DNA from 3 places in the Arthrobacter sp. FW306-1B-F12A genome. Region 3 is predicted to be linked to each of the others. Evidence: riboswitches for the same ligand, from Rfam matches in the RefSeq annotation. Region 3 holds a riboswitch; each other region holds the start of a gene.
The links. Region 3 has a riboswitch for S-adenosylmethionine ahead of AC3WJU_RS04595 (hypothetical protein). Riboswitches for the same ligand answer to the same signal wherever they lie in the genome.
Positions count from the first base shown of each region.

Region 1: it holds a riboswitch for S-adenosylmethionine, as region 3 does, so the genes downstream of both, AC3WJU_RS19510 (DUF1737 domain-containing protein) here and AC3WJU_RS04595 (hypothetical protein) in region 3, are expected to answer to the same signal.
Region 2: it holds a riboswitch for S-adenosylmethionine, as region 3 does, so the genes downstream of both, metX (homoserine O-acetyltransferase MetX) here and AC3WJU_RS04595 (hypothetical protein) in region 3, are expected to answer to the same signal.

Region 1 is NZ_JBYSXD010000054.1:20,905-28,736, forward strand. It holds gene AC3WJU_RS19490 (endonuclease domain-containing protein) at 42-866, opposite strand; gene AC3WJU_RS19495 (glutamate--cysteine ligase 2) at 1,090-2,373, shown strand; gene AC3WJU_RS19500 (O-succinylhomoserine sulfhydrylase) at 2,370-3,578, opposite strand; gene AC3WJU_RS19505 (rhodanese-like domain-containing protein) at 3,579-3,989, opposite strand; gene AC3WJU_RS19510 (DUF1737 domain-containing protein) at 3,986-4,243, opposite strand; SAM riboswitch class IV at 4,254-4,366, opposite strand; gene AC3WJU_RS19515 (hypothetical protein) at 4,471-4,830, opposite strand; gene AC3WJU_RS19520 (Lrp/AsnC family transcriptional regulator) at 4,886-5,317, shown strand; gene ocd (ornithine cyclodeaminase) at 5,477-6,508, shown strand; gene AC3WJU_RS19530 (cupin domain-containing protein) at 6,807-7,334, opposite strand; gene AC3WJU_RS19535 (PAS domain-containing protein) at 7,331-7,732, opposite strand; gene AC3WJU_RS19540 (GMC oxidoreductase) at 7,729-7,832, opposite strand, start outside.
Region 2 is NZ_JBYSXD010000031.1:32,928-40,759, forward strand. It holds gene AC3WJU_RS14995 (S8 family peptidase) at 1-1,951, opposite strand, end outside; SAM riboswitch class IV at 2,167-2,282, shown strand; gene metX (homoserine O-acetyltransferase MetX) at 2,296-3,417, shown strand; gene AC3WJU_RS15005 (hypothetical protein) at 3,419-3,811, opposite strand; partial or broken gene AC3WJU_RS15010 (SGNH/GDSL hydrolase family protein) at 3,877-4,719, opposite strand; gene AC3WJU_RS15015 (alpha/beta hydrolase) at 4,789-5,436, shown strand; gene AC3WJU_RS15020 (RNA-binding S4 domain-containing protein) at 5,502-5,732, opposite strand; gene AC3WJU_RS15025 (DMT family transporter) at 5,766-6,818, shown strand; gene AC3WJU_RS15030 (glycine--tRNA ligase) at 6,901-7,832, shown strand, end outside.
Region 3 is NZ_JBYSXD010000005.1:129,321-137,152, reverse strand. It holds gene AC3WJU_RS04610 (matrixin family metalloprotease) at 1-600, opposite strand, end outside; gene AC3WJU_RS04605 (VIT1/CCC1 transporter family protein) at 648-1,754, opposite strand; gene AC3WJU_RS04600 (hypothetical protein) at 2,103-2,291, shown strand; gene AC3WJU_RS04595 (hypothetical protein) at 2,317-2,637, opposite strand; SAM riboswitch class IV at 2,652-2,771, opposite strand; gene AC3WJU_RS04590 (sodium:solute symporter family protein) at 2,853-4,385, opposite strand; gene AC3WJU_RS04585 (helix-turn-helix domain-containing protein) at 4,689-5,264, shown strand; gene AC3WJU_RS04580 (ammonium transporter) at 5,535-6,950, shown strand; gene AC3WJU_RS04575 (P-II family nitrogen regulator) at 6,947-7,288, shown strand; gene AC3WJU_RS04570 (APC family permease) at 7,364-7,832, opposite strand, start outside.

The sequences.
Region 1 (7,832 bases), on a different contig from region 3:
TCTGCGCCCTGGCGATGATCCGGCAAAATCCGTCGTTGCGATCACCTCTGTTCGTCGTGCAGGGCGAGGACGGCACGGATTTCGTCCATCACCTGCTCCGGGTTGTTCCAAATCTGCTCGGGGGCGAAGCTCAGGAGGTCAAAGCCACGTGCCTGTGCAGCGTTCAGGCGTGCCATATCTTTCCTCCAAGCCTCCCGCGAGCTGTGGAAGGCGTAGCCGTTGACTTCAACGATGAGCCACCGTCCAATGAGAAAGTCCACACGTCCCACGCCGCGGATTTTGACTTGGCGACGGAATGTCAGGCCTTCTGATTCGAACAGCAGACGGGCGCTGATCTCCGGTACGGATTCGGACAGGCCGTCTGCCTTGGCGAGAAGCCTCCTGGCGTTTCCGTAGTAGTTGGCGGAGATCTCGCTTTCGAGCAGGGCCCGCGGGATGCCGAACTGCTGTATGGCAGACTGCGCAATCGAAATGGCATCGACCTCTGGCAAGCAGACCAATGCGTGAATCACAGTGTCCTCGACGGATGCCAAGGGGACGGCATTCTCCCGAGATAGGCGTAGGCCGCCATGCCGGACGAAGCCCCGGCCCCGGCAGTGCCGCGTAGCCAGGTGCACGCGCATGGGCTTGTCCTTGATCCACAGGCCGTAGCGTAAAGCTGCGCTCGCGCAGGTGACATGCCCGTTATTGAGGATCGCCGTGAGGTATTCCTGATCCGCTGACGGGAGGGCCCACACGCCTTTTCGTGGTTGGTGTGCCCCGGCGGAAGCCAACTTGCGGATGGCTGAGGGCGTATAGCCGCTGGCGCGCAGTAGGCCCACGCGCGCGACCCCACCCACCGTGGCAAGGAATTCCAAAGCATCCATGGATCCAGCTATCCATGGAATTGCGGCTGACGCCCCAGGGAATGTGCCGTATGTGGATGAGTTGGCGGACATTCTGCTGGATCACCCGGGGGTGGCTTATCGCTAATGCCCGGAAAATAGAGGCTGTCCCCCGGTCCTGTCGGAGTGATCCAGCAGAATCCCTCGGGCGGCCCGCAAAATCCCGGTCTGTCTCCGCAAGGCTGCCATGGCGCACAATTGATCCGTGCGCACTTTTGGTGTGGAAGAGGAGTTGCTGATCGTCGATCCCGTGACCGGCGAGCCGCTCGCGCTTGCCGACGCGCTCCTCTCGGCCCCCGCCCACGACGGCGCCGCCCACGACGGCGCCGCCCACGATGACGCTGCCCACGCCGCCCAGGATGGCACCGAACCCGGACCCACCCTCGAGGAGATCGACGGTCCCGATACCGGCCTAAGCCACGAGCTCAAACTTGAGCAGATCGAAACCCAGACCCGCCCCTGCCGCAGCTACGCCGAGCTCCTGCACCAGATCCGCAGGGGGCGCGGCCTCGCCAGCCATGCCGCTCGGCGCCACGGCGCTCGGATCGCCGCGTTGGCCACATCGCCCGTGGATGCTGCGTTGCACACCACTCCGGATCCCCGGTACGCCATCATGCTCGAACGGTTCGGTATCACGGCGCACGAACAGCTCACGTGCGGATTCCACGTGCACACATCGATCGAGTCCCCCGAGGAAGGCGTGATGGTCTTGGACCGCATCCGGGACAAGCTCGCGGTCTTCACGGCGATGAGCGCCAATTCTCCCTACTGGCGTGGCCTGGCCACGGGTTTTGAGAGCTATCGGACGCAGGCGTGGAACCGCTGGCCTTCGTCGGGGCCGTCAGCCATCTTCGGGTCCCTGGCTGCTTACCGGCGGGTTGTCCGGAGGCTCATCGAAACGGGAGTGCTGCTGGACGAGGGGATGGTCTACTTCGACGCCAGGCTGTCCCGGCACGTTCCCACGGTGGAGGTCCGGGTGGCCGATGTCTGCCTCCGGGCCGAGGATGCGGCGCTCATCGCGGTGCTCGTCAGGGCACTGGTTGAGACTTCTGTTCGTGAATACCATGCCGGAATAGAGCCCGCTGCCGTGCCCACTGCGCTTTTGCGGATGGCGTCCTGGCAAGCAAGCAACTTCGGACTGCGTACCGAACTGCTGGACTTCGGAACCTTTCGCCCGGAACCCGCCGCCGACGTCGTCTGGTCGTTGGTGGAATACTTGGAACCCGTGCTCGCCGAACAGGGTGAATTCGACTTGGTCCAAACCGGCGTGGCAGCCATCTTGAGCCGTGGCAACGGCGCTATCGAACAGCGTGGTGTTGCCGGGCGCTGGAGCGAGAGCAACGGGAGCGCGCCCGACGCCGCCGGGCTGGCCGCCGTCGTAGAGCACGCCGTCCAGATCACGATGCGCTCAGAGAGGGACGAGAGCGACACCAAGCCGCAACCCGTCCTCACCTGGGTGCGCCAGGACTGGCGCGAAGCGCCCGGCTAGACCTGCTTGAGGGCCCGCTCGAGGTCCCCGATGAGATCGTCCACATCCTCCAGCCCCACCGAAAGCCGCACGACGCCGTCGCTCAGGCCAATTGCCGCGCGGCCTTCCGGACCCATGGCACGGTGCGTGGTGGTGGCGGGATGGGTGATGAGGGACTTGGAGTCGCCGAGGTTGTTCGAGATGTCGATGACGGCGAGCCCGTCCAGCAGCGCGAAAGCGGCCTCCTTCGCCGATCGCCCCGCGGAGGGGAGCAGCTCGAAGGTGAGCACAGTTCCGCCGGCCTTCATTTGCTTTGCGGCGAGCTCGAACTGCGGGTGCGACTTCAGCAGCGGGTACTTGACCCAGCTGATGGCCGGCTGTTCCTCGAGCCACTCGGCGATCCGCAACGCAGACGCCGAGGAGTGGTTGACACGCAGCGCCATCGTCTCCAGGCCCTTGGTCAGGACCCAGGCGTTGAACGCGGAAAGCGAAGGACCGGTGTGCCGCATGAGCTGCTTGACGGGACCGTCGATGAACTCCTTGGTGCCCAGGATCGCTCCGCCGAGGACCCGGCCCTGGCCGTCGATGTGCTTGGTGCCTGAGTAGACAATCACGTCTGCTCCGAGATCGCCGCAGCGCTGCAGGAGGGGAGTGGCGAAGACGTTGTCGACGACCACCGTGGCGCCGGCCGCGTGGGCCAGCTCGCTCACCGCGGCGATGTCCACGATTTCCTGCATGGGGTTCGACGGCGACTCGAAGAACACTGCCGTTGTCGGCTCGGACAGGGCGGCACGCCACTGGTCCAAGTCAGGCCCGTCGACGAAGACGGTCTCGACGCCCCAGCGCGGCAGGATCTCATTGAGGATGACGAAACAGGAGCCGAAGAGCGAGCGGGCGGCAACTACGCGGTCACCGGCAGCAAGCAACGCACCGAGGGCGGTGAAGACAGCGGACATGCCCGACGCCGTCGCGAAGCACGCTTCGGTGCCTTCGAGCAGGCGGAGGCGCTCCTGGAAGGTAGCTACGGAGGGGTTGCCGTAACGGGAGTAGACGAAGCGTTCGTCCTCGCCCGTAAATGCTCGCTCGGCGGCTGCAGCGGACTCGTAGACGAAGCCGGAGTTCAGGAAGACGGCCTCGGACGTTTCCTGGAAGTTGGTACGGTCAAGACCGCCGCGGACGGCCTGGGTGTCAGGGCTCCAGCTGGCGGCGTCAGGGTTGAAAGTCACTTAGATGTTCCCCAGGTTCGTCGGAAGTCCACGGTTTTTCCAGCCGTTCACGGTTCGCTCGCCGTAGCGGTCCGGCTCGCCCTCAAAGCCCTCGAGGACGTTGTAGGAGGTGTAGCCGGCCTGGGTGGCGGCAATCGCGGCGGCGATGGAGCGCTGTCCGGAGCGGCAGAGGAAAACCAGTTCGGTGCCATCCGCCTCCGGGGCCTGCTGCGTCAACTCTTCGATGAAACGGGTGTTGGGGATGCCTCCGGCCAGGTTCCACTGGATGAACAGGGGATCGTTCTCGGTGGCTTTGGTGTCCGGGATGCCGATGTGTGCCCACTCGCCTTCGGTGCGGACGTCCACCAGGATGGCGCCCTGCTCAAGCTTGGCCCAGGCGTCGTGCGGGCTGAGGTCGCCTGCGTAGCTCATGCGTGGCCCTCGCCGTCGAACTCTTCATCAAGCTGATCCACCGCATTGGCAACGGCGGCATCTGCGCTTGCGATTGCCGCGGGCAGGACGATGGCCTGTGCCACGATTACGTCCGTGCCGTTGAAGGTCGCGGCCGGGCTGCCGTGCAACACGTATCCCTCCGCGAGGGCGGTGGAGATCCGCTCGCAGAATTCCTTGGTGTCAGGGCCCGTGATGAGACGGTACGAGAGTTTTTCTTCGGTGGGTTCAGGCATTGGTGCTCCTCAGTCACGCTTGCAGTTCGAAAGTGTCGATACGCCGAGTAGTCACCTGAGGCACCCCGCCGGAGAGAGGGTTGCCGACCAGCAAGTCAGGGCTTCACGCTGGTGCTCATTACTCAAGAAGAAAAATAACATCCACGACGGCGGCCTGCATCACCGGCCGTCGTCATGTTCCGTAACCGGACGGCAGCCAGGCTGGCGAGGGCTGGGGTGCCAGCGTCCTAGGACTCGGTTTCATTGGGCAGCGGTTCCAGGCTCGCCTGGATCCGGGGTGGAATGGCGTCGAACCGCGACGCTACTGCCGTAGGGGAGTGATGAAAAGTGGAACCTTGATGCTTCCGGATTTCCAGCAGTTCGTGGACGGATATCCCGGTGGCCGTGGCGAGTGCATGCAGCGAGAGGCTGTTGTGATGAGCCAATGCAAAAACCACACCCGACAAGGCTTCGAAACCTTCTGTCTCGTAGATTTCCTTCACCAGGTTGGACATGCCATTTGCATCATCGATTGATCCCGCTGACGCACCAGTCGCCATGGCCGTCAGGGACCATGCAGCAGAGTCGGGGCTGATGTAGATGCTCATGTCGATACCCTACGGACTCAGGCCCGCTTGGGGAATGGGCGATACGTTTATCTTTATGGCAGCACTCACCGACCTTGACCGCCAGCTCCTCTCCGCTCTCCGGGAGGACGGCAGGGCCTCCGTGGCGAGCCTTGCGCGCAAGCTGGGCGTTGCTCGGGCCACCGTGAATAGCCGGCTTGAGCGTCTTGTCTCCTCGGGGACCATCGTTGGCTTCACCGCGAGGGTGCGCGACGAGGTGGATCCACTTGCGATCCGGGCCATTGCGCTCATTGCCGTGGAGGGAAGGTCGGCGGACAAGGTCATTCGCCAACTCCGCGGACTTCCCGAGATTTGGGCGCTACACACCACGAACGGCGGTTGGGATCTCGTGGCCGAGTTGCGCACGGAGAGCCTCAGCGACTTTGACCAGGTGTTGGGCAGGATCCGCGGGATCGAGGGGATCGTCAATAGCGAGACGAGCCTGCTGCTCAGTTCCGTCCTGCGATAGTCGCTTTTATGACGGGCGCCTGCCGTTGATCATTGTGTGCATAAGCAGTCATCATTTTGTGCATGTTTTCAATGAAAAGTACGTACTTTGGCAATTGTGGATGCATATCGCCGCTCCGTAGCCTCGTAGCAACAGTGCTTATGAGGGAAAGGAGCGCACATGACGCGCTTTGTCGATGTCCGCAATATGGTTCGTTGGACGGCCGGACGGGGCCCGGAGACCGTCATCTCGGAGATGATGCAGTACCTGGAAGACGACTTCCAGCGGTGGGAATCTTTTGACAAGACTCCGCGAGTGGCAAGCCACACGCCATTTGGCGTCATCGAGCTGATGCCCACCAGCGACCAGGAAACCTACGGCTTCAAGTATGTAAACGGACACCCCTCGAATCCCGCGCGCGGCTTCCAGACCGTGACAGCTTTCGGTGTCCTGTCCGACGTCCACAACGGCTACCCGACGTTCCTTGCGGAGATGACAGTGCTGACAGCGTTGCGGACGGCGGCCACGTCCGGCATGGTCGCTAAGAAGCTCGCGCGCCCCGATGCCCGGATCATGGCGATGATCGGAACCGGAACCCAATCGGAGTTTCAGGCGCTGGCCTTCCGGGCGGCCCTGGGTATAAACAGTGTGAGGATCTGGGACACGGACCCGGCAGCGATGGAGAAGTTCGTCCGGAACATGGCTCCCCTCGGCTTCGACATCACCATCGCAGACTCGGCGGCCCATGCAGTGGAGGGCGCCGACGTCGTCACCACATGCACGGCGGACAAGGCCAATGCCACGATCCTGACAGCAGACCAGGTTTCGCCCGGAGTCCACATCAACGCGATCGGAGGCGACTGCCCAGGGAAGACTGAACTCGACGCTGCCATCCTCGGCCTCGGTGACGTCTTTGTGGAATACGATCCCCAGACGCGGATTGAAGGCGAGATCCAGCAAATGTCCGCCGATTTTCCCGTCACCGAATTCTGGCAGGTCCTGGCCGGGCACGCTCCGGGCCGGACCTCCAAGGACCAAATCACGATATTCGATTCCGTGGGCTTCGCGATCGAGGACTTTTCCGCCTTGAGGTATCTCCGCGACGCCGTTGAGGGTTCGGAGTTCTTCGAGGAGATTGACCTCGTCGCTAATCCCGATGACCCCAAGGACCTCTTCGGCCTGGTGCGGGAACTGTCGCCGATCGGCTCCTGAGATGCCCAACTGGTCCCCACCGCCACCCTCGCCTCGCAAGTCCCCGTCGGCTCCCAGCCTTCGCGAGCTCAGGCAGGGACCCTCGCCGGCGGGGCCCCACCGCCACCCTCGCCTCGCAAGCTCGGCCAGGGAACCCGGGCGGCGTGGGCCCACGCATTTGTTGTCGTTTTGGAGCCTCTAAACGACAACTACTGCTAGTCAGTTGGGTGGGAGAAGCCTGGTGCGCCGGCCCCAGAACCGGCGCACCAGACGTTTTATCCGGGCATCCCGCCTGCCCAGCCCATCCCGCCGGCCCCGGCTACACCACCGCCAGGCGCAGGATCAGCTCGGCATGCCCGGGGAACCTCATGACGAGCGACTCGATGTCCCGTGCCGTTGGTTTCGCGGAGTCCGATCTCTCGTATCCCGGTGCGAGGCTGCAGCTCACCAAGGCGAACCCCGGCCCGGCCAACTCGGCACCGAACCAGGTGGAGTTCGGGGCAACTCCTTGCAACATCTCGCCTGCTTCCGGATCCGGCCCCAACAAGGCTTCGGTATAGCCAAAGTCCTGAAGTCCGAGCTCCCGGGAGAAGACGTGCAGCCTGATCGGTGTCCCCACGTGGAAGAACCACAATTCGTCCTGCTTGAGGGCGTGCAACTGGAGGACCTCACCCGCCTCCAGCAGGTACCAGTTGGAACTGTAGAGCGGATGGTCGACGCCGAAACGCGGAGGCAGCGCCGATCCGGCGATGTCCTCGTTGCTCACGAGCGCGGGCGCGAACCAGCCGCCCACGCTAGCGGGGGACATGTCCAACCGTTTGATCCAGTCCTCTGCGAATCCACTCATGTGACCGGGTCCTTCAGTGAGAAGCAGACGGTGATGCCGATGATGTCCTTGCTGCCCGGGGCCCGCAGCAACCCCTTTTGGGTCACGATGTCCACATTCACCATGCCGCCGTCCTTGCTGGGGACGGCGATGGTCTCGTGGAAGTTGAGCAACGGCTTTCCGCTCGCCATTACTTCCTTGTCGTGCGCAACGTGTTCCGCGCGCGAGTCCTGGTGCCCGATCAGCTCCGACTTATCCATGCCCACCAGGTCCGCGAAGTTCTGGTTGACCCACAGGAAGACCGAATTCGCGTCCTTCACCACCCAGTACACGCCGTCCTGCCTGTCCAGCACATCGGCGACACTCATAGGCGGAACCGTGGGAAGGAGCGCCGGGTCCAGCGCCGGGGCGACAGTCATGGCGCTGCCGCCGCTCCGCCGTCGGCCTCGAGTCTTTCGGCGAGGTCTTGCGCCAAGGCGACCATTGTCATGGTCGGGTTCCACGAACCGCCGGTGGGCC
Region 2 (7,832 bases), on a different contig from region 3:
CCGAGGTGTCCGCGATGATCTGGACGGTTCCGCCGGAGGTGTTCGTGAATGAAATCGTCCCGTCGGGAGCGACCGGCGTAATGGCGAAATTCGGAACGATCTGTCCCGCCGCGTAATTCACGTTCGAGGCGTTCGGTCGCGGAGTCCCGCCTGCGTAAGCGGTGATGAAGCCGAACGACGAGGGATTGGCCACCGTGATGTTCATCGCGACGGCGGAAACACCGGAAGAGGGAATACCGCCGCGGCCTGTGACTTTGACGTTGATGGTCTGTCCGGGGGCAACGGGTCCGCCGACGCCGCCGGTGCCGTCACGGGTATCCAGCTGCCGGAACGGGGCCTGGGCGGAGAACGTCCCGGGAGCGGGCGACGCGCCAGGCGTGAGGGAGTAACCGGTGATGTCGGCGATGAGCTGGACCGTGCCGTTGGAGCTGTTCGTGAAGGAAATCGTGCCATCCGACCCCACCGGCGTGATCGCGAAATTCGGGACGATCTGCCCTGGGGCAAAATTCAGGTTCGAGGTCGCCGGACGATTTGTTCCGCCGGCGTACGCGGTGATGAAGCCGTTCGACGTCGGGTTGGCCACCGTGATGTTCATTGCGACAGCGGAAACTCCGGAAGCCGGGAGGCCGCCGCGTCCAGCAACCTTGACGCTGATCGTCTGTCCGGGGGCGACCGGCCCGTTGACGCCACCGGTCCCGTCCCGCGTGTCAAGCTGCCTGCAGGGGGTTGTAGCCGCAAATCCGCCCAACGGGTCTTGCGACGGCGAAAAGAGCGACGGGCTGACGTACAGCAGCCGGTTAGGCATGCAGTTTCCGGTCGACTGGACTATTCCGGCTGTTGCGCCGACGGTCAACGTTGCCGAGACCTGCGCGGGGCTCCACGAGGGATGCATGGCGAGGAGCATCGCGGCCGCTCCTGCCGCATGCGGAGAGGCCATCGAGGTTCCGTTCAGGACAGCCGTTGCGGTATTTGACGTCTGCCAATCCGAGGTGATCTGGACTCCTGGTGCGTACAGGTCGACGCAGGGACCGTAGTTGGAGAACGATGCCTGCCGGTCGAAGCTGTCGCTCGCGGCCACCGTGATCGCGGCAGCCACGCGGCTGGGGGACAGCGTGCACGCGTCCGTGCTGGAATTGCCGGCCGCCAAGGTGACGGTAATGCCGTTATTGATCGCGCCCTGGACAGCGTCGTCCAGGCTCTGGTTCGCAGGTCCGGAGAGGCTGAGGTTGGCGACGGCGGGTTGACCGGGCTGGTGCTGCTGGACCATCCAATCGAGGCCGGCTATGACGTCGGAGGAGTATCCCGTACCGTCGCAACCAAGGACCCGCACCGGCACGATGGTTGCCGACTTGGCCATGCCGTAGGTGCTGCCGGCCGTGATGCCTGCTACGTGCGTCCCGTGGCCGGCGTCGGGCATTGCCGGATCGGTGCAGGGGGCATTGGCGGGCTGCCCCGAGAAGGCACTCCACCCCGCGGTCACCCGACCGCCGAAGTCCACATGGGTGCCAAGCACCCCGTTGTCCACAATGTAGACCTGAACCCCGGCGCCGCTCGAAGGCGGGGTGTAGCTCCCGGACAAAGGGAGGGTGCGCTGATCGGTCCGGTCGAGGTTCCAGGGTGCCGGCGCTTGGGTGTCCGAAATCCGCACCGGCATATCCCGGTCCACCGATACAACCCGGCTCGACTTCGCCAACTCAGCGGCCTTCGCTGGCGTCGCCGTGACGACCGCGGCCTTCACGGCATGCGTGAACGTCTTGTCCACCGAGACTCCCTGGGAGTGCAGCTCCGCGGCCTTACCGTCAACGTCGGTGCCTTCGGCGTAGTGGACCACGTATCTGTCTTCGCCTGCTGCCGGAGTCGTGTCGGCGTGCGCCGGCAGCGGCACTCCCACGGTGAAACCTGATACCAGCAAGAACAGGGCTATCGGAACGACGCCGGATGGCTTTTTCACGAGCTTCAATCTTCCTGTGACGCACAGTGGCGGCGGAGACATCCGAAGGATGCAGACTGCTGCGCCCAATTCTATCTCCAGTCACACAGGCATCACCCGTCTCTTCAATTTCAGACATCTACAACCCCGGCTTCGTGAACAAAACGCGGCCAAGTGTCACAAAGCTGTCATAATCTTCGTCAGAAGGGGTCCGGTTTTCCTAGACTCTTCCCATAGGTCATGAGTGCCAGCGACAGCCCCGGCTTGCTGGCCGGCAACCCTCCTTTCGCGGCGGGGTGCCCCGGGTGAAGACCTGGCCCTTCGCTGTGTTGGCGGCGGGCAAGCGCGATGTGAGGTGTCGACGAATGACAATTGCTGCAACAGCCATACCCCTTTCAGGTACCCAGGACGGAACCCTCAAGTATGTTTCCGTAGGAGGGCTCGAACTGGAGGCCGGGGGTTTCCTCCCTGAGGTCGTCCTTGCGTACGAGACCTGGGGCCGGCTCGACGCCGACGCTTCCAACGCCGTCCTCGTGGAGCATGCACTGACCGGCAGCACCCATGTGGCCCGTGGCGAGAGCGACGAAGAAGGCTGGTGGGAGCAACTCGTTGGTCCCGGCGCCACCATCGACACGGACCGCTACTTCGTGGTCTCCGTCAACATCGTGGGAGGCTGCTACGGCAGCACCGGGCCGTCGTCGAGCGCTCCCGACGGCAAGCCGTGGGGCTCCCGCTTCCCGCTTGTGACCTTGCGGGACAGCACTGTAGCCGAAGCCCGGCTCGCCGACGCCTTGGGGATCCACAGCTGGCACACCGTGGTGGGCGGGTCCATGGGCGGTGCCCGCGCACTGGAATGGGCCGTCAGCTATCCGGACCGCGTCAAGCGATGTGCCGTGATTTCGATCGGGGCGTACAGCACTGCCGAACAGATTGCGTTCGCGCAGGCCCAGACGCTCGCCATCCGGCAGGACGCCGACTTCAAGGGCGGCGACTACTATGGCCAGGCCGCGCCCGAGGCGGGGCTGGCCCTCGCCCGGCGGATCGCCCACATCACCTACCGTTCGGCGGATGAACTGGACTTCCGCTTCGGCAGGAACGCCCAAGGCGGCGAGGCGCCCCTGCAGGCTGCGGCCTTAGGGGACCGGGGCCGCTACCAGGTGGAGAGCTACCTCGACCACCAGGGACGAAAGCTGGTCCAGCGCTTCGACGCCAACAGCTACATCGCCATCACCGAGGCGCTCATGAGCCACGACATCACTCGCGGCCGGGGCTCGTTGGAGGACGCGTTGTCCGTGGCCACGGCGAAGTTCTTCGTTGCCTCGGTGGACTCGGACCGGCTCTATTTCCCGGAACAATCGCACGAGCTGGCCAAGGCCTTGCCCGGAGAAGTCCCCGTTCATGTGATCGAGGCGCCCATCGGGCACGACGGTTTCCTCACCGAGATCGGCCAGCTCGGCCCCCAGCTGCGGGAGGCGTTCTTCGGCTGAATCAGCCGTTCATGATCTCCTGGCGGAGCTTCATGTAGTCCTCCATGGCAATTTTCCCGTCGCTGTACTCCTGGTCGAGTTCGGCCAGCTTCCGTGCCCGGTAGCCTTGCGGCGCGCTGTCCGGCTGGGGCGCGCTGTTCGCTTGCGGAGTAGCCGACGACGGCGGAGCGGCCTGAGGGGCGGGCATTCCCACCGGGGGTTGCGGCTCAGCCGGGAAGATGACCGGGGGTTGCTCCGGGTATCCGACGGGGTAGTGCTGTGGAGGATAGGGCTGCCCGGGGTAATCCTGCGGAGGGAAGTCCCGGAGCCTGCGCTGGCGCGATCGGTTGTACATGCGGATCCCCATGGGAATCAGCCAAGAGCAGACGATGATCCAGAAGATCACATTGTTCACGGTGGAGGGCCTCCCTAGTCTTTCACCAGCTTAGCCCCGCTTCCTGTGACCCACAGGGGTCCGGTTCAGCTCCGGGGCAGGATGGTGTCGGCAGGACCGAAGACGGGTCCCGGCGTCGGGCGTTTCGGCAGGATGCCGTCGCCGGAGGAGCGGTGCCGGATCCGGCGGATGACCCACGGGACAAAATACTCCCGTGCCCATACGAGGTCGCCCGAGCGGGCCTCGCGCCAACTCCGCTGGGGGAGTGGCTTGGGGAACAGCGGCTCGAGGTTGTGCGGCACGTTGAGTGAATCGAGGACCATCGCCGCGATGGTGTGATGGCCGAGCGGCGAGAAGTGCAGGCGGTCTTCGTCCCACATCTGGGAGTTGGAGAGTTGCCGCAGGGACCACATATCGGCGATCACGGCATCGTGGCGGGCGGCCACCGTGCGGAGGTTTTCGTTGTAGATGGCCACTTTGCCGCGGATCCGGCCGAGGACCGATGACGCGGTGTCCGGACCGTTGAAGAGAACCACGGTGGCGCCGTCGGAACTCAGGGTCTGCACTGCGGCATCGAGTTTCTCGGCCAAGGCGTCGGGATCGCCGCCGGGACGGATGAGGTCGTTGCCGCCTGCGGAGATGCTCACGAGGTCCGGCTTGAGGTCCATTCACGGGCCAAGTTGTTCGTCGAGGATCTGCTGGAGCAACCGCCCGCGGATGGCCAGGTTGGCGTAGGCGAAATCCCGGTGTCCCCGGCTCAGTTCCTCGGCTACGCGGTCGGCCCAGCCACGATGTCCCCCGGGGTTGTTGGGCTCGGGGTCGCCGATCCCTTCGGTAAAGGAATCACCCAATGCCACGTAGCGGGTCCACGGATGAATCCGTTCGTCCGGCTTTGGTCCCACCGTGGGATCAATGTCACTCACGTCCATATCCTGCCTCTTGCTGCAACGCCACGCGCCCGTAGCTTGTTACTCATGGGTAACTGCAAGAATAGTCCCATGAGTCAAGCTTCCGCCTTTCCTGCCCCGGTCGTTTTGTGGTCCCTCGAAGAGGAGGAGCGGGCTGGCAAGCCATTGCTGGTTCTGTTGCACGGTTACGGGTCCAACGAGCAGGACCTCTTCAGCCTTGCAGGCTTGTTGCCCCAGGACTTCGTCGTCGCTTCGCTCCGTGCGCCGATCGCGACGGGCCCGGGCTTCACGTGGTTCCCGCTCACGGCGTCCATCGACTATTCCCTCGACGCCGTCAAGGACGCCGCGGAGTACGTGTTTTCCTGGTTGGACTCCTTCAAGTCCAACCACAGCTCGGTGACGCTTCTCGGCTTTTCCATGGGCATGGCCATGGCCACCTCGCTGTTGCGGCAGCGCCCGGCGGACTTTGCCGCCGTCGTCGGGCTTTCAGGCTTCGCCGTCGACGCCGATGCGGACCCCGCATTCCGCGACGCCGAACTGGACGGTTCCGTGCCGCTCTTCTGGGGACGGGACCAGCAGGATCCTGTTATCACCCCGGACAAGATCGAATACACCATGGACTGGGTCCGAAAGCACACGGATCTGACCAAGGTGCTCTACACAGGCATGTGGCACGGCATCAACCAGCAGGAAATCGGCCACGTTGGCGAATTCCTGGAGCACAAGGTCCTCTCGTAGCAACGCGGGGTCACTTACGGCCCATCCCGAGGTACGTTATGGGCCGTAAGTGACCCCGCGTTGCCCTAGGAAGCGGCCGCGATCCGCACCGTCTGTCCGTTGACGGTCACCGTATCGCCGACATGGAGTTGGCGGCCGCGCCGATCGTCGATCTCGCCGTTGACTTTGACCAGGCCGTTCTTGATGAGTTCCGTGGCTTCCACGCCGTCCTCCACCAGGTTGGCGAGCTTCAGGAGCTGGCCGAGTCGGATCATGTCGTCGCGGATGGGGATTTCTTCGATTTCCGGGTTGCTCATACAAGCAATGATGCCTGAAGTGAGGTGGTGAAAATGCCGCAATCGTCCCGTCCCGCCATCCGAAGCACCTCCCGTCCGTTGCTCACCGGCCTGCTTCTCGCGGTGGCCAACGGTACCCTGCTTCCGGTCCAAGGCCGGATCAACAGTGCGCTGGGGGCAAAGCTCGACGACGGCGTGGCGGCCGCCGTCGTCAGCTTCACTACCGGGCTGGTATTGATCGCCGTGATCGGCCTTGCGCTACCGAAAGGCCGCGCTGGTTTGCGCCGGATAGTGCCTGCCGTCAAGGAGCGCAGCTTTCCGCGGTTCTATGTGGTGGCTGGCGGGATCGGCGCCCTCTACGTGATTGCCCAATCGTTCACCATTGGCCTTCTTGGAGTCGCGTTGTTCACGGTAGCCGTGATCACAGGGCAGACCGTGAGCGGCCTGTTCGTGGACCGGCTCGGCATCGGTCCCGGCGGGAAACGCTCGATCACGGGGGTCAGGATTTTGGGAAGCATCCTGACGATCGCCGCCGTCGCCTGGGCCGTGTCGCCGCGCCTCGGGGCTGCGGCCGACGTCGGGTCCTTGCTGTTCCCGATCCTGTTGCCAGTCGTGGCGGGTTGCCTCATGAGTTTCCAACAAGCCATGAACGGGACTGCCACGGTGCACTACGGCAGCCCCATCGCCGCGACGCTGGTGAATTTCGTGGCCGGAACGGTCATTCTCTGGATCGCCTGGCTCATCAAGGTGTCGTTGCTTGGTCCCGGGCACGCCCTTCCTGCTGAGTGGTGGTATTACGTGGGCGGCCCGATGGGGTGCGTCTTTATCGGCCTGGCTGCTTTGTTGGTCCGCAGCCTCGGTGTTTTGGTGACGGGGCTGGGGATGATTGCCGGGCAGCTGCTCGGATCCCTCGCGCTTGACCTGGTCCTGCCGGCTCCGGGAACCGTGGTGGCTTTCCCCACGATCCTTGGCACCTTGCTGACCCTGTTCGCCATCATCGTTGCCACGCTGCCTTGGCCGAAGGGCGCGCTCTCTCCCCGCCGTCCCGCCAAGCGCCATTCGGGCCAGTCCCGGAGGCAGGACAGCGGCCAAAGGCCGGTAGGCTAGGACACGCAGCTTCCTGCACAGCATTACCTTCGCGCACAACCACGGACCGCACCCAGCGGCCCTGTAGAACATTGGAGTACCCATGGCAGCAAAATCCGTCCTCGACCAGGTCATTTCCCTCTCCAAGCGGAGGGGCTTCGTGTTCCAGGCCGGTGAAATCTATGGTGGCTCCCGGTCCGCGTGGGACTACGGCCCCCTCGGTGCCGAGCTCAAGGAAAACATCAAGCGCCAGTGGTGGCAGAGCGTTGTCCGCGGCCGCGAAGACGTGGTGGGCCTGGATTCCTCCGTGATCCTGCCCCGCCAGGTATGGGAAGCCTCCGGCCACGTCGAGGTGTTCTCCGACCCCCTGGTCGAGTGCCTTTCCTGCCACAAGCGCTACCGCGCCGACCACCTCGAGGAAGAGTACGAGGAAAAGAAGGGCCGTCCCGCCGAAAACGGCCTCAAGGACATCGCCTGCGCCAACTGCGGCACCCGCGGCCAGTGGACCGAACCGCAGGAGTTCTCCGGCCTGCTCAAGACGTTCCTGGGCCCCGTGGCCAGCGAAGAAGGCCTGCACTACCTGCGCCCGGAAACCGCGCAAGGCATCTTCGTCAACTTCAGCAACGTGCTCACCACGTCCCGCAAGAAGCCGCCGTTCGGCATCGGCCAGATCGGCAAGTCCTTCCGCAACGAGATCACGCCGGGCAACTTCATCTTCCGCACCCGCGAGTTCGAACAGATGGAAATGGAATTCTTCGTCGAGCCGGGCACGGATGAGGAATGGCACCAGTACTGGATGAAAGAACGCATGTCCTGGTACACCGATCTGGGCATCCGGCCGGAGAACCTGCGTTTCTTCGAGCACCCGCAGGACAAGCTCAGCCACTACTCCAAGGGCACCACGGACATCGAGTACCGCTTCGGTTTCCAGGGCTCCGAGTGGGGCGAGCTCGAGGGCATCGCCAACCGCACCGACTTCGACCTCTCCACCCACTCGAAGGCCTCCGGTCAGGACCTCAGCTACTTCAACCAGGC
Region 3 (7,832 bases):
CTCGGGAGTGGTCCAGGAAATCAGCAGCGGTGCCCAACGGTCTCCGTAGAGCGCGGGCTGGTAAGGCTTGCGCTTCTCGGAGGGGGTTTCCTTGCTGGTGCCGTCGTCAACGAATGTGAGGCCCGTAGCAGCGGCAATCTTTGCAATGGCGTCGGCGATGAGCCCCTCGGATCCGGCCGGGGCGAGAGCCGCGTTGACCACGTAGTGCAGTGGCCGGCACGGAGAGTAGCCCACGGGGGTGCCGTCGGCATTGGTGGCCAGGAACTTGAAGGAGTTGCTGGCCACCGCAGGCTTGGCGGGGGAGCCAAGCGGGTGGCCGGCTTCTTCCAGGCCAGGCGGCGGTGTATCCGGCGCGCGGGCCGCCTTTGGCTGACCCTGTCCGGGAGCCCCGCCCGGCCCGGAGCTGCTTGCCGTGGCGTGGGCGGACGGGGCCAGGTTCGGAAGCAAGCCGGTGATTCCAGGGTCGCCCCGGAGGAATCCACTGACCAACACGGCTACGGCAGCGACCACCGCCACCAGCATCAAATTTCGGAACAGCGCGAGCGCGGTGCTGGGGCGCTTGGGCGGCGGGCCGCCGTCGTACCCGTAGTTTGAATGCAAGTCTTCCCCCAAATCCCCGTACCCGGCACCCCAGCGGGCCGGCGGTACTAACCGATGACAGCGCCGAAGACGAAGCCCAGCCCATACGTGGCCGCGGCCGCGCCGAGACCGATGGCGAGCTGCCGGAGGCCGCGGGTCAGCGGCGAGGTTCCGGACAACAAGCCGACGACGGCGCCGGTCGACAGAAGCGCGATGCCCACCAGCGTACCGGCCACAGCAAGTGCCGCGAAGCCCGTCATGCCGAAGATGAACGGCAGGATGGGCACGATGGCGCCCGAAGCGAAGAAGCAGAAGCTCGAGATTGCGGCGCCCCAAGCGGAGCCTACGGCTTCGTGCTCATTGACGGTTTCTTCCACTTCGGGGTGGAGCGAGAGGCTGGGATCGCAATCGCAGCTGTAGAGGCCCATGCGTTCGGCGGCCCGGTGTTCGGCGGCCTCGCGGGACATGCCCCGGGCCAGATACACGAGGACCAGCTCGTTGTGCTCGATGTCCAGGGCCGGGGCTGCGGTCAGCGTGGCCTGGGTAGGGCGGGTGGCCTTGAGGAGCTCGAGCTGCGAGCGGACAGAGACATATTCGCCGGCACCCATGGACAGCGCGCCTGCCAGCAGGCCGGCGATGCCGCTGAACAGGACCACAGTGGCGGGGACGCCGGTGGCCGCCATGCCCATCACGAGTGAAAGGTTGCTGACAAGGCCGTCGTTGGCGCCGAATACGGCCGCGCGGAAAGTGCCGGACAACCTGTTGCGGCCGCGCGTCGCCAGGCCGCGGACTACTTCCTCGTGGATCTGTTCGTCAGCCGCCATGGCGCGGGTCGCTGCTGGATCCTTGGCGTAAGGCGAGCGGCCTTCAGCCCTTTGGGCGAGGGCCAGCACGAACACTGATCCAAAGTTCCGGGCGAGGAAGCCGAGCATTTGGCTTCGGATCGAGGCCGCCTTCGGCATGCCGGCATGTTCCCCGAGGAGCTTGAGCCAGTGTGCCTCGTGGCGGCCCTCGGCCTCTGCGAGTGCCAACAGGATTTCGCGTTCCTCGCCGTCGCGGCGCTGCGCCAGTTGGCGGTACACGGCGGCCTCGGCCCGCTCGTCCGCCAAGTACTGACGCCAGCGCTTGATGTCCGACGACGACGGGGGAGTCTTGGGGGCCGCTTCATCTTGCAATGGACTGCTTTGGTCCGAGGGATTGTCGGGATGCGCGTTGTCTGGATCTGTCGGGTTCTGTGGATCTGCGTGCGGGTGCACCGGGACTCCTGGGTTGCTGGGGCGGGCTTCATCGCCTCATTGCGGCTCCACTCTATCGCCAATTTCCGCGGTTTTTCGGCTGGCAATCCTCACTGGACGGTTTAGGCGCACCTCAAAAACGGGAGGCTCCCGGGAGGCCTTGACCGCGGCTGGGGGCAGTGCTGGGATGGATGGACAGGGTCCACGAATTGGCGGGGTAGCGTGGTGACCGGCTGCCTCATGTGCCTGTGCGATGGGCTCAGCGGCACGTCGAACGGAGGTTGCACCATGGACAGCACCGAAACCCACGCCCGCCACCCCGACCGTCCCACGGTCGAGGCCGATCCCGCCTACGACTACAGCGAAGACCTTGAGGTGGACGAGGACTGGGAGGAACAATCCGAGGTCCTCGACGACGACGAACGGGTGGTTCCGCTCGACGCAGAGGAACACCGCGAGGACGAAGAGTTCGAATAGCCCCGGGCTCGCTAAACCCGGGGAGCTAAAACGCGCTCAGGATGAAGTGCCTCTGCACGCCTGCCCGGTGCCCGGTTGCCGCCACCGTCAGGGTGAGTTTCCGTGTGGCGGGGAACCAGCGGGCGGGCTGGACCGCTTTTGAAAGGGCTTGGGTGATGAGCCGCGGCTCATGGTGCCAATAGCGTTCCAGGTTTCCGTCCACGACGAACGTGACGGAGCCTTGGGAGAGGTCGACGCCGGGAATCACCCGGACGAATTCGTCCACCCGGCGGGGGCGGGGCGACAAGAGGGTGCTGGGCTGGGTGGTGCGGTCGGCTATGGCGGTGGCGCCGTTTTCGAAAGGCATGGCCTTCTCCTGTGGAGTTGCTCTTGCCCGTTCGGTTGTCTCTGGTCCGAGCCGGGCCGCTTCTTCATCCGAACCACCCGTGAACATGGGGTTGGCGTGTGGCAAGTCGGAGCTTGGCGCCACATCTCTTGAAGCTCTTCCTACTGTACATGCGACGGCGGCGCCGCACCCCGGAAAAAGGTGCGGCGCCGCCGTCGTACTTGACTCTGTGAAACTTAGTGGCTGGCCACCGGGTGGGCCTCCAGCGGGAGTTCCTCGGTGACTCCTCCGGCGACGCGACGGTCCCATGCTTCGCGGACCTCGGGCTCTGTGGGAGGCGTCAGCAGCGAGACCACGACGTACACCAGCAACGAGGCTCCGAGGCCCCAGTAGATGGGATCGTTGGCGTAGACGCCGTCTTCGCTGGGAATGATTCCCGTGGCATAGGCGATCAGCAGGGCCAGTGTGAGTACGGACCCCACGGCCATGGACCAGGCCGCGGCAATACCGGTGCCCCGCTTCCAGACCAGGCCACCCAGGATGGCAACCAGCAGGCCGCCCACCAGGATGTCGTAGGCGATGGTCAGGGCGACCACGACGTCTTGCGCCGCCATGGATATCAACACGGCCACGATGCCCAGTCCGAGGACCCAGTAGCGGTTGGCCTTGACGTCGTGCTCGGGGTTCTCGGTGTCGTCGGTGTTGATGGTCTTGCCGAACCAGCTGGCCACGAACGGGACCACGTCGGCGCGGGCAACGGTGGCCGCGGCGATGAGGGCTCCGGAAGCGGTGGACATCATGGCCGCGACTGCTGCGGCCATCACGAGGCCGCCGATGCCGATCGGCAGGATGTGCGTGGCAACCTCGGCGTAGACGACGTCCTTGCCGAGGGCCTTCACGTCGATGTTGGGCAGTGCCACGCGGGCGGCAAGGCCGATCAATGCGCCGGCGACGCCGTACAGGACGCAGTAGATGCCCGCGGTGGCACCGCCCCAACGGGCCACCTTGGGAGTCTTGGCGGTGAAGACGCGCTGCCAGATGTCCTGGCCGATCAGCAGGCCCAGGGTGTAGACCACGAAGTACGTGATGATGGTTTGTGCTCCGATGCCGTCCAACTGGAAGAAGCTGGCGTCAACGCGGGCACGGATGCCATCGAAGCCGCCTGCGGCGTTCAGGACGAACGGGAGCATGAGGAAGAAGATGCCCACGGTCTTGATGATGAACTGCACCTGGTCGGCGAGGGTGATGGACCACATGCCGCCGATCGTTGAGTAGACCAGGACGATGGCGCCGCCGACGGCGATGGCGAGCCAGCGCTCCCAGCCGAAGAGGACAACGAAGATGGTGGCGTAGGCGCCCGTGGACGTGGCGCACAACATCAGGGTGTAGGCGAGCATGACGATGCCGGAAGTCTGTGTGGCGCGCTGTCCGTAACGCAGGCTCAGCATCTGGGAGACCGTGTAGATCTTCAGCCGCTGGATGGTGCCGGCGAAAAGCAGGCTCAGGAGGAGCACGCCCGAACCGATCGCGACAACCAGCCACATGCCGGAGACGCCGAACTTGTAGCCGAGGCCGACGCCGCCAACCGTCGATGCGCCGCCGAGGACGACTGCGGCCATGGTGCCGGTGTAGAGCATCGGACCGAGGCGGCGTCCTGCCACGAGGAAGTCGCTGTTGTTCTTGGTGCGCGACTTGCCCCACCAGCCGAAGGCCAGCATGGCGAGCAAATACACCACCACGATCGCAATATTGATGAACGAAGAGTCCACGGTTGGCTCCTGAAAGTGATGCGCAGAGCCCTTGGGGATTCCGACGCCGGTCCGCTGGGTTTCGTTGCGGGTTGCGGAAGGTCTCTGCGCTGGTGATTGGGGAGAGTAGTCTGTGATGTATGCCTCACAAACAACACTTGTTGCCTATGAGGATACGTAGTGATGCGAGTAACAGTCAAGGTGCTGTCTCGCCCAGCGGACTCATCGGCGCTCCTCCAGCTTGCCAAAGGCCCTGCCGCGCGGGCGATCCGGCTACTATTGCTGCAATGACAGGGCCGCAGAAACGGCCTGAAAGGTTCGTGAATGAAGGCTCTCCCCGTTGAACCGAGCAATGTCCCCGTTGCCATCGGTTCCAGAATCCGTGCCGCCCGCCAATCGCAGCGGCTCACCATCGAGCAGGTTGCCGACGCCACCGGCCTGACCAAAGGGTTCCTGAGCCGGGTGGAACGTGACCTGACATCGCCGTCGGTCGCTTCCCTTGTGACGCTTTGCCAAGTTCTTTCAGTCTCCATCGGCGATCTTTTCGCCGCACCTGAGACGCACCTGACGCGGCGCGACGATGGGCCCCGGATTTCGCTTGGCGGCCAGGGAATCGTGGAGCGGCTCCTGACCGCCCGGTCGGAACGACGGCTGCAGATCCTACAGGCTTCCATCGAGCCCCGCGGCCGGGGAGAAGCCGAGCTTTACGCCGTCGATTGCGACGTCGACGTCCTGCACGTGGTCAAGGGCCGCATCAAATTGATCCTCACCAACGAGGAGTACGAACTCGAAGAGGGGGACACGCTGTCCTTCCCGGGCCGCGAGCCGCACACCTGGGTCAATCCAACCGACGAGCCCGTTGAAGTGCTCTGGATCCTGGTGCCGGCAGCCAGCCGCTGACGCCGGCACTTTGCGATACGGGACCGCCTGTGGCCGACACGCGGCGTAACACGCCTGAAACATGACTGACTCCGGGATTTAACCCTGGGGCCTTCGGTGTTACGTGCCTGAAATGATCCGTGCCGACTGCTGAAACAGGGCGACTGTACCTTCGAGTCAAGGCAACTCGTCAAGGTCGGTATCCCGTGGGGTACCAGGACCTGTTCGTTTTAAAAATGGTCTCGCCGTGCGGGCGCCATGGAGCGCCGTATATGCAGGAAGGCTCCCGAAATGAACCCAGTATTCTTCAGCGTAGGGCTGGATGTGAACCCCCAGACCCTCGATCCAGGCGCAACAGCCTGGATGCTTGCAGCTTCCGCCCTCGTCCTTCTCATGACGCCAGGTTTGGCGTTCTTCTACGGCGGCCTGGTCAGGATGAAGTCCGTCCTCAACATCATGATGATGAGCTTTGGCGCCATCGGCGTTGTCGCGGTGGTCTGGGCCCTGTGGGGCTACGGACTCGCGTTCGGCCCGGATACCTTGGGCGGCTTCATCGGAGATCCCTTCGCGAACTTCGGACTCAGCGGACTGGCCAGCGTCATCGGCGGGAAAGCCCCGGGGTTGCCGGACATGGTCTTCATAGGATTCCAAGCCACCTTCGCCATCATCACGGTGGCACTGATCAGTGGCGCGGTGGCAGAACGTGTCAGGTTTGGCCCCTGGCTGCTGTTTGCCGGCCTCTGGGTCACCATTGTCTACGCTCCTATTGCCCACTGGGTCTGGGGCGGCGGCCTCTTCGGATCCACAGGGATCATCGGCAGCAAGATCTCGGCCCTCGACTTTGCCGGTGGCACCGTCGTCCACATGAACGCCGGCATGGCAGGGCTGATGCTTGCGGTAGTGCTCGGCAAGCGGCTCGGATTCATGAAAGACCCCAACATCCGGCCGCACAACCTCCCCTTCGTGATGCTCGGGGCAGGCCTGTTGTGGTTCGGGTGGTTCGGATTCAACGCCGGTTCGGAACTGGCCGCTGATGGAATTGCCGCGCTCGCCTGGACGAATACCCTCTTGGCTACAAGCGCGGCGCTCCTCGGTTGGCTGCTTGTCGAAAGGCTGCGCGACGGCCACGCGACGTCCCTTGGTGCCGCATCCGGCGCGGTCGCCGGCTTGGTGGCGGTCACCCCGGCCTGTGGATTCGTGGACCCCATTGGCGCCATCGTCATCGGCGTCATCGCGGGTGCGGTCTGTGCACTGGCCATCGGACTGAAGTTCAAGATCGGCCTGGACGACTCCTTGGATGTTGTTGCCGTCCACTTTGTCGGCGGCCTGTGGGGGACCCTGTCCCTCGGATTCTTCGCGGTACCCTCGGCAAAGACTGAAGGCGGCCTTTTCTACGGCGGCGGCCTGAGCCAATTCTGGCCCCAAATATTGACGGCCTTGGTGGTCACCGCCTGGACGGCGATCATGACGACGCTCATCGGGCTCGCCATCCACAAGACAGTGGGCATGCGCGTCAAGGAGCACGAAGAGCTGGCCGGCATCGACATCACGGAGCACGCGGAAACAGCCTACGAGCTGGCCATGATTGGCGGGTCCTTCAATCCCGGAGAACCGCAGAACGGCAAAACTCCGTCGAGTTCCAGCGGTGACCCAGAAGCCAGCTCCAACGGGAAAACAGATCGGATGCGCAGCAAGGCGTCGACGTGAAACTGGTCACGGCCATCGTGAGGCCGGAGCGGATCGACGAGGTCCGGGAAGCTTTGGAACACTTTGGAGTCAACGGGATGACCGTGAGCCAAGCCAACGGTTACGGCCAGCAACGGGGCTTCGTGGAGGTGTACCGGGGCGCGGAATACAATTCCGATCTCCTTCCCAAAATCCGGGTGGAGGTCCTGGCCACGGACGATCTCGTGGACGGAATAGTGGACGCCATCATCTCCGGTGCAAGTACGGGCCAGTTCGGAGACGGGAAGATCTGGACGGTCGACGTTTCGCAAGCCGTCCGGGTCCGGACCGGGGAGCGTGGCGCCTCCGCGATCAGCTAGAAGACTGTGTTGGTGCCGCTCTGTTGGTGCCGCTCTGCGGCGAGCGACACCAACACTGCCATGTTCAGCCCATGTTCAGCCCACGTGCACCCATGGCCTGCGCGTGATGTCCGGTTCGGCTTCGCGCAGCACTTCGCGGGTCACTGGTGCAATCTCGCCCTCGCCGAAGAAGAGGAACTTGCTCAGGTTGGCGATCGGATTGCCTTCGGTCCAGCGGAAATAGATGTGCGGCATGAGTCCCGTGACGTCGCGGATGTGGAGGAGCACCGCGGCCAGTGTGTTGGGCACGTTGTTGCTGTGGATCTCCAGGATCTTGAAGCCGTGCCGGACTTTGCCTTCCACGAGGAGTTCCTGCTCGAAATCTGAGCTGTCATCCACGATGATCTCGATGAAGATCGCGTGGCTGTCCACCGGCAAGTGGTTGGCTTGCTGGGCATGCTGCAGCTTCAACTCGTACCGGTCGGCGCTCAGCCGCTTGGGCTCGTGGGCGATGATCCGGATGGGGCCTTCCTCGTTCGATGCCGTGAACTCGAGGGCCATCTGG